Regions from separate parts of the Streptomyces sp. NPDC059994 genome, predicted to be linked through region 1. Evidence: riboswitches for the same ligand, from Rfam matches in the RefSeq annotation. Region 1 holds a riboswitch; the other holds the start of a gene.
The links. Region 1 has a riboswitch for glycine ahead of gcvT (glycine cleavage system aminomethyltransferase GcvT). Riboswitches for the same ligand answer to the same signal wherever they lie in the genome.
Positions count from the first base shown of each region.

Region 1 (4,407 bases):
GGCCCGGTGTCGTAGAGGTCGAGACCGATGGCCAGATACGGCGTGCCGAGCGCGGGCTGCACCCAGGCGCGGCGCAGCGCCCGGACGGCCGGGGTGCGGTGCGCGTGCTGCGTGAGCAGGGCGTAGAACTGCGGGATCTCCACGGCCGGTTCGGTGATCCGCAGCGGGCCCGCGGGCATCCGGTCGAGGCCGGTGGCGATCCGGCGCAGATCCGGCCAAGGGATGCCGACCCCGCCGCCGGGGGCGTGCGGGTTGAGCCAGATCCCGTACCGGTCGGGGTAGAGGGCGCGGGCGATGTCACGGCCGGTGACCATCTCGTGGTCCCGGTTCCAGCCACTGGCGGAGAGCTCCTGGGCGGAGGTCACACAGGGCGCGTACGCCACCCCGTCGACCTCCATGTTCCCGTACTGCGCGTCGGAGGCGCCGGGCCGGCCGTGCCAGAGCAGCATCCACAGCCGGCCGGACGAGGGGTCGGCGAGGGCGTGCAGCAGCGCCTCGTACGCGTCGTAGCGTCCGGGGGCCACCTGGCGCAGCATGTGCTCGACCTGCCCGGCCGCCGCGGTGCCTGACGCACTCACCCTGGGTCCCGCCCCTCTTCGTTCCCCCGCGCCGCCGGTGCACAGGCGTGCGGCCGTGGGGATCTACGGATTATGAAACCAGCTTATGCGGGAGGACTAGGGGGTGGCCCGCGTGTAGAAGGGGCGCACGCGCTCCCGCATCCACTCGCCCACCGGGTCCTGGGCCACGTCGAGCAGCACCAGGTTCACCGGCCGGCCGACCGGGGCCCGGCCCAGCGCGCGGCCCAGCGCCTCCATGGGGGCGTTGCGCCCGGCCCCGTCCCAGGTGGAGAACTCCACGCCGATGAAGAGCGTCGGGTCGTCGCCCTCGATGGAGGCGAGCGCGCGGCGGGCGGTGCGCACCACGCCGGTGGCGTCGAACTCCTCGGCCGCGGCGGTCAGGAAGTCGATGGGGTCCTCCTGCCAGTCCGGCTCGAAGAGCCGCACCCGGGCGCCGGAGGCGGGCCCGTCAAGGGCGGTGCGCCCGGTGCGGCACAGCTCGGCCACAGCGGGCGGCGGCAGCGGTACGCCGACCGCGCCCTCCGGGTTCAGCGCGATGCCCAGCTGCGGCGGCAGCCCGCGGGCGAACTCCACGGCGGGCGCGACGGCGAACGACATGTGCGGGCCGACACACTGGAGGAACTGCTGCTCGGAGCTGTAGACGGGGACGTAGGGGGAGCCGGCGATCTCCATGGTGGGGAGGTCGAGGTCGGCGCTGTCCCGGCTGCCGCCGTTGGGGAGGGGGATCCAGACGGGGTTGCGCCCCAGGACCTCTATCAGGCGGGGGCCCGCACCCGGGACGCCGAGCGAGGCGGACAGTGCCTCCTCCAGCTCGTTGCCCGGCCAGCCGCCGCCGCCCTGGGGGTGCGGAACCGCATGCTGCGGGTAGTCCATGTGCCGTCCTTCTCCCCCGGTTCGACTGCGGGCCGTGCGTGGCTGTTCGCGCTCACGCGGCGGAGCCGCGTATGCCAGCGCCCCGCGCCCCTGAGAGCAGGGGGCGGATCCCCTGCACCTGAAACCTTAGCGGCGGGCGGCCCCCTCCCCGAAAGCGATCCGGCTCACCGTTTCCGCCGCCGGCCTGTCCAGCAGGACCGCCGATGCGACCCCCCGGGGCAGGCGGCCCTCCGCCACCGCCGCTATCAGGCGGGGTACCGCCCTCGCGTGGCGGGCGAAGGCGTACGAGGAGACCTTGCGGCCGCGGGCCACCTGGCCCGCCAGGGCGGTCTCCGGGGTGACGTCGAGGAGCACGAGGTGCAGCGAGCGGCCTTCCCGTGCCGCACCCTTCGCCAGCGACCAGCGCACCCAGGCGTGGGTGCCGCAGTCGTGGACGGCCAGGCCCCCGCCGGACCGCAGCGCCCGGTGCATCCGCAGGAAGTGGGCGACCCGCACCACCGGGCGGTACAGCGCGTACGGCACGCCGCCCATCCTGGCCTCCCAGGCGCGGCGGGTGTCCTGCGAGTCGATACCGACGCCGGTGACGGCCCGGCGCAGCAGGGTCGTCTTGCCACTGCCGGGCAGGCCGGAGACCACCACCACGTCCCCCTCGGCGAACCGGAGCGTGTGCGGTGAGCGACCGTCCCGGCCGCGCAGGTCCCGTACCGCCGGAACCGGGGCCTCCGCCTGCGCCGCCGCCGTGTGAACCGTCATCGGTGCTCCCCCTGCCGGGTCGGACGACCCTTTACCCATGCGCGTAAAAGGATGGTAATGAGACTCAGGTGATGTGATGCCCGTGGGAGGCGTGCAATGATGTGCGCGCCTAACTGCATACCGGCCGCTTGAATCCACGCGGGAGAGTCCCCGGCAGTTCCCCCAAGGCCCCAGAAGGCCGGGAGGATCGCGGGGCGCCGAAGGAGCAAGTCCCTCCCTTGAATCTCTCAGGCCCCGTACCGCGTGGATGAGGCAGATCTGAAAAGCGGGCCGCACGTTCTCGGACGGAGCGGCTCCACCCAAGGTGCAAGCCGGGTCTCCCGGCGAACCTCTCAGGTTCCGATGACAGATGGGGAGGATCGTCCTCGCCGTCATGCCCTGGGAGCCACACCCTCATGAGCAATCCCCGTCTCACCGCCCTTGACGCGACTCACCGTTCGCTGGGCGCGACCATGACCGACTTCGCCGGCTGGGACATGCCGCTGCGGTACGGCAGCGAGCGCGACGAGCACAACGCCGTCCGTACCCGGGCCGGTCTCTTCGACCTCTCCCACATGGGCGAGATCACCGTCACCGGCCCGGACGCCGTCAAGGCGCTGGACTACGCGCTGGTCGGCAACATGAGCACCATCGGTGTGGGCCGCGCCCGCTACACGATGATCTGCCAGGAGGACGGCGGCATCGTCGACGACCTGATCGTCTACCGCCTCGGCGAGGACGAGTACATGGTCGTCGCCAACGCCGGCAACGCCCAGGTCGTGCTGGACGCGATCACCGAGCGCGCGGCCGCCTTCGACGCCGAGGTCCGCGACGACCGCGACGCGTACGCGCTCCTGGCCATCCAGGGCCCCGAGTCCCCCGGCATCCTGAAGTCGCTTACCGACGCCGACCTGGACGGCCTGAAGTACTACGCGGGCCTGCCCGGCACCGTGGCCGGCGTCCCGGCGCTGATCGCCCGTACGGGCTACACCGGTGAGGACGGTTTCGAGCTCTTCGTGGCCCCGGCCGACGCCGAGCAGCTGTGGCGCGCGCTCACCGACGCGGGCCAGGACGCGGGCCTGGTGCCGTGCGGTCTGTCCTGCCGCGACACGCTGCGCCTTGAGGCGGGCATGCCGCTGTACGGGCACGAGCTGACCACCGCGCTCACCCCGTTCGACGCGGGGCTCGGCCGGGTCGTGAAGTTCGAGAAGGAGGGCGACTTCGTGGGCCGGGAGGCCCTGGAGGCCGCCGCCGAGCGCGCCGCCGCCAAGGCCCCGCGCAAGCTGGTCGGGCTGATCGCCGAGGGCCGCCGGGTGCCGCGCGCCGGATTCTCCGTGGTGGCGGGCGGCGAGGTGGTCGGCGAGGTCACCTCGGGCGCCCCGTCGCCGACGCTGGGCAAGCCGATCGCCATGGCGTACGTGGACGCCGCGCACGCCGCACCGGGCACCTCCGGCGTCGGCGTCGACATTCGCGGTACGCATGAGCCGTACGAGGTCGTGGCGCTGCCGTTCTACAAGCGCCAGAAGTGACCCCTCGCACACGCACCGCACGACTCATCTGTTCACCACCACTCCCCCTCGTACAGGAGAATTCAGGCCATGAGCAACCCCCAGCAGCTGCGCTACAGCAAGGAGCACGAGTGGCTGTCGGGCGCCGAGGACGGCGTCTCGACGGTCGGCATCACGGAGCACGCGGCCAACGCGCTCGGTGACGTGGTGTTCGTCCAGCTCCCGGAGGTCGGTGACACGGTGACCGCGGGCGAGACCTGCGGCGAGCTGGAGTCGACCAAGTCGGTCAGCGACCTCTACTCCCCGGTCACGGGCGAGGTCGTCGCCGCCAACCAGGACGTCGTCGACGACCCGTCGCTGGTGAACTCCGCCCCGTTCGAGGGCGGCTGGCTGTTCAAGGTCCGCGTCACGGACGAGCCGGGCGACCTGCTCTCCGCCGACGAGTACACCGACTTCGCCAGCTGACCTACCACTCCAGGGATCTTCTGATGTCGCTTCTGAACCAGTCCCTCCATGAGCTGGACCCGGACGTCGCCGCCGCCGTCGACGCCGAGCTCCACCGTCAGCAGTCCACCCTCGAAATGATCGCCTCGGAGAACTTCGCTCCGGTCGCGGTCATGGAGGCCCAGGGCTCGGTCCTCACCAACAAGTACGCCGAGGGCTACCCGGGGCGCCGCTACTACGGCGGCTGCGAGCACGTCGACGTGGTCGAGCAG
Region 1 is NZ_JBHWUR010000012.1:40,350-44,756, reverse strand. Features, by position in the region: gene ACFWA7_RS09480 (enhanced serine sensitivity protein SseB C-terminal domain-containing protein) at 1-578, opposite strand, end outside; gene ACFWA7_RS09475 (enhanced serine sensitivity protein SseB) at 675-1,451, opposite strand; gene ACFWA7_RS09470 (AAA family ATPase) at 1,578-2,204, opposite strand; glycine riboswitch at 2,334-2,456, shown strand; gene gcvT (glycine cleavage system aminomethyltransferase GcvT) at 2,600-3,712, shown strand; gene gcvH (glycine cleavage system protein GcvH) at 3,782-4,156, shown strand; gene glyA (serine hydroxymethyltransferase) at 4,180-4,407, shown strand, end outside.

Region 2 (4,407 bases), on a different contig from region 1:
AGCACCTGCGCGAGCGCGGCTTCCGCGATCTGGAGCGGATGACGCTGATGAGCGACGGGGCCACCGTCTACGAGTGCTCATCGCCCGACGAGGTCGTGGACCTGCTCAAGGGCGGCCAGGGTGTCTTCGGCATCGCGGTCGGCGTGGTGTGGCACGACGTCGAGGCGGCCCTGTCCCAGCTGCACGGAGAGCGGGTCGACACCGGCGAGACGCTGGTCGGGCAGAACCCCGCCGACGAGCTCGCCCGGCGCCGCAACCGCGCGGTCTGAGGGGCCGCGGGGCTGCCGCGGGGCCGATTGTCAGTGGCGTGAGGCAGCATCGGTGGTGTGAGAGCCGCGCCGACCATTCTGCATCTGGACATGGATGCCTTCTTCGCCGCCGCAGAGCAGGCGTCGAAGCCCAGCCTGCGCGGAAAACCCGTGATCGTGGGCGGCCTCGGACCGCGCGGTGTGGTGGCCACCGCGTCGTACGAGGCACGGCGCTTCGGTGCGCGTTCCGCGATGCCGATGGCTCAGGCGAGACGGCTGTGTCCCAATGGCGCGTATCTGGTGCCGCGCTTCGGCTTCTACCGCTCGATCAGCGAACAGGTGATGGAGTTGCTGGGGCGGCTGTCGCCTCTGGTGGAGCCCCTGAGCCTCGACGAGGCCTTCGTGGACCTGGAGGCCGGGGGAGTCGCGTGGGACGCCCAGTCGGCCCGTGAGGCCGGTCAGCGGCTGCGGGAGGACATCCGGGCAGCGACGGGTCTGACGGGGTCGGTGGGGCTCGCCGGGTCCAAGATGCTGGCGAAGATCGCCTCGGAGGAGGCCAAGCCCGACGGGCTGGTGCTCATAGAGCCCGGCACCGAGCGGGCGCTGCTCGCCCCGATGACGGTCAGGACGCTGCCGGGTGTGGGGCCCGCGACCGGGGAGCATCTGCGCAGGGCCGGGATGACCACGGTCGCGGATCTGGCCGAGGCGGGCGAGGACGAGCTCGTACGGCTGCTCGGCAAGGCGCACGGGGCGTCGCTGCACCGGATGGCGCTCGGGCTCGACGACCGGCCGGTGGTGGCCGAGCGGGACACCAAATCGGTGTCGGTCGAGGACACCTTCGACGTGGATCTGCACGACCGGGTGCGGGTGATGAACGAGGTGGGGCGGCTCGCCGACCGGTGTGTGCAGCGACTGCGGGCGTCCGGGCACTCGGGCCGCACGATCGTCCTGAAGGTCCGCAGGTACGACTTCTCGACGCTGACCCGGTCGGAGACGCTCAGGGGGCCCACGGACGACCCCGCGGTGGTGCGCGAGGCGGCCGGCCGTCTGCTCGACTCCGTGGACACGACGGGTGGCGTGCGCCTCCTCGGGGTCGGGGTCAGCGGCCTCGCGGACTTCACGCAGGAGGACCTCTTCGCCCAGGCGGCCGGTGAGCGGGAGGCAGGGGAGGAGGCCGCCGAGGAGGAGTCGGCTCCGGCCGCCGCCCCCGAGCAGGCGGCCGCGGCGGATCCGGCCGAGCGGCGCTGGGTGGCCGGGCACGATGTGTGCCACCGCGAGTTCGGCCCCGGCTGGGTGCAGGGCAGCGGGGTGGGGCGGGTGACCGTCCGGTTCGAGACGCCCACGGCGTCCGCGCCCGGACGGGTGCGGACGTTCCGGGTGGACGACCCCGACCTGGAGCCGTCCGAGCCGCTGCCGCTGGTGGCCGGGCCCGGGGAGACGGAGACGGAGACGGAGGCCGGGGCCGGGGAGGCGGGTGACGTGGAGGGTCAGGTGTCGTCCTCCTCGCCCGCGAGCCGTCCGAAGTCCCGGTCGGGGCCGGGGAGCGGATCGGGGGCGGCGATGTCCAGACCGTAGTGGTGGTAGAGCTGCAGCTCCTGTTCGGGGGAGAGGTGGCGGCCGACTCCGAAGTCGGGAGCGTCCTTGATCAGCGCCCGGTCGTAGGGGATGTGCAGCGCCTCGCCGACGAGGGTGCTGGGCTCCAGCGGGACGAAGGCGTCCCGGCTGAACAGGCCGGTGCGTACGGCGGCCCACTCGGGCACTCCGGTGGCGTCATCGAGGTAGACCTCGTCCACCGTGCCGATCTTGTTGCCGTTGCGGTCGAACGCCTTGCGGCCGATCAGGCTGCGCGGATCGATATCGGTCTGCACGGTCCCTCCAACTGGTCGCAGCTGCTCGTAAGCACTACGAAAGTGCACATCGCGGGCATCGGCCACTCGAAGGATCAGGGCCTGAACGCGCTGGTACCCTGGCGATGGCTGCTGACCCCGCGCGGGAGAGTCCTCCGGAAAGAAGTCCGGAGGCGCCGAAGGAGCAAATCCTCCCCGGAATCTCTCAGGCCCACGTACCGCGCGGACGAGGTCACTCTGGAAAGCAGGACGGGGGACGTGCGGGCATACGCCCGTGCGCGCGCCCCTTCCTCACCGACGGTGAAAGCCGGGACGCCCCCACGCGCCCCGGTGAAACTCTCAGGTTGAGATGACAGAGGGGGAGGCCGTCCGGGCACCCGCGCCGTGGTGCCCCTCGCAGGTCGTGCAGACCAGGAGGCCTCCGTAATGACCGCCAACCGCATGCCGCTCACCGAGCTAGAGCGTGGCATTCCCTTCGAGCAGCGTCACATCGGGCCCGACGCCGAGGCCCAGGCGAAGATGCTCGCGCAGGTCGGCTACGGCTCGCTCGACGAGCTGACCGCCGCGGCCGTGCCGGACGTGATCAAGAGCGCCGAGGCGCTGGGTCTGCCCGGCGCCCGCACCGAGGCCGAGGTCCTGGCCGAGCTGCGCACCCTCGCCGACCGCAACAAGGTCCTGGCCCCGATGATCGGCCTGGGCTACTACGGCACGTTCACCCCACCGGTGATCCTGCGCAACGTCATGGAGAACCCGGCCTGGTACACCGCGTACACGCCGTACCAGCCGGAGATCTCGCAGGGCCGTCTGGAGGCGCTGCTCAACTTCCAGACCGTCGTCGCCGACCTCACCGGGCTGCCCACCTCCGGCGCCTCGCTGCTCGACGAGGGCACCGCGGCCGCCGAGGCGCTCGCGCTCTCGCGCCGGGTCGGCAAGGTCAAGGGCGGGGTCTTCCTCGTCGACGCGGACACGCTGCCGCAGACCGTCGCCGTCATAGAGACGCGCGCCGAGCCGACCGGTGTCGAGGTCGTCGTCGCCGACCTGAGCCACGGCATCCCGGCCGAGGTGGCCGAGCGCGGTGTCTTCGGTGTGCTGCTCCAGTACCCGGGCGCCTCCGGCCAGGTCCGCGACCTCAAGCCGGTCATCGACGAGGCCCACGAGCTGGGCGCGATCGTCACCGTCGCCGCCGACCTGCTCGCCCTGACCCTGCTGACCTCGCCCGGCGAGCTCGGCGCGGACATCGCGGTGGGCACCACCCAGCGCTTCGGCGTCCCGATGGGCTTCGGCGGCCCGCACGCCGGCTACATGGCGGTCCAGGAGAAGTTCGCCCGCAGCCTGCCCGGCCGCCTGGTCGGCGTCTCCGTCGACGCGGACGGCAACCGGGCGTACCGCCTGGCGCTGCAGACCCGCGAGCAGCACATCCGCCGCGAGAAGGCCACCAGCAACATCTGTACGGCGCAGGTCCTGCTCGCCGTCATGGCGGGCATGTACGCGGTCTACCACGGCCCGGACGGCCTGCGGCAGATCGCCCGCCGCACCCACCGGTACGCGGTGATCCTCGCCGAGGGGCTGCGCGCCGCCGGTGTGGAGGTCGTGCACGGCTCGTACTTCGACACGCTGACCGTCAAGGTCCCCGGCAAGGCCGCCGACGCCGTCGCCGCCGCCCGTGACGGCGGGGTCAACCTGTACCTGGTCGACGCCGACACCGTCTCGATCGCCTGCGACGAGACCACCGACCGCGACCGCATCGCCGCCGTCTGGGCCGCCTTCGGCGCCGAGGGCGACATCGAGGCGCTGGACACCGCGGCCGCGGACACGCTGCCGGGCGCGCTGCTGCGCACCGACGACGTCCTGACCCACCCGGTCTTCCACCAGCACCGCTCCGAGACCGCGATGCTGCGCTACCTGCGCAAGCTCGCCGACCGCGACTACGCGCTGGACCGCGGCATGATCCCGCTCGGCTCCTGCACCATGAAGCTGAACGCGACCACCGAGATGGAGCCGGTCACCTGGCCCGAGTTCGGCCAGATGCACCCCTTCGCGCCGGCCGAGCAGGCCGGGGGCTACCTCACGCTCATCCACGAGCTGGAGGAGCGACTCGCCGAGGTGACCGGGTACGACGCGGTGTCGATCCAGCCCAACGCCGGTTCGCAGGGCGAGCTCGCGGGGCTGCTCGCGGTCCGCGCCTACCACCGGGCCAACGGCGACGAGCAGCGCACGGTCTGCCTCATCCCGTCCTCCGCGCACGGCACCAACGCAGCCAGCGCCGTGATGGCCGGTATGAAGGTCGTCGTGGTGAAGACCGCCGACGACGG
Region 2 is NZ_JBHWUR010000053.1:8,603-13,009, forward strand. Features, by position in the region: gene ACFWA7_RS24150 (MerR family transcriptional regulator) at 1-269, shown strand, start outside; gene ACFWA7_RS24155 (DNA polymerase IV) at 327-1,823, shown strand; gene ACFWA7_RS24160 (PRC-barrel domain-containing protein) at 1,736-2,116, opposite strand; glycine riboswitch at 2,229-2,326, shown strand; gene gcvP (aminomethyl-transferring glycine dehydrogenase) at 2,522-4,407, shown strand, end outside.
Region 2: linked by a shared signal. The riboswitch ahead of gcvP (aminomethyl-transferring glycine dehydrogenase) and the one ahead of gcvT (glycine cleavage system aminomethyltransferase GcvT) in region 1 are both predicted to bind glycine.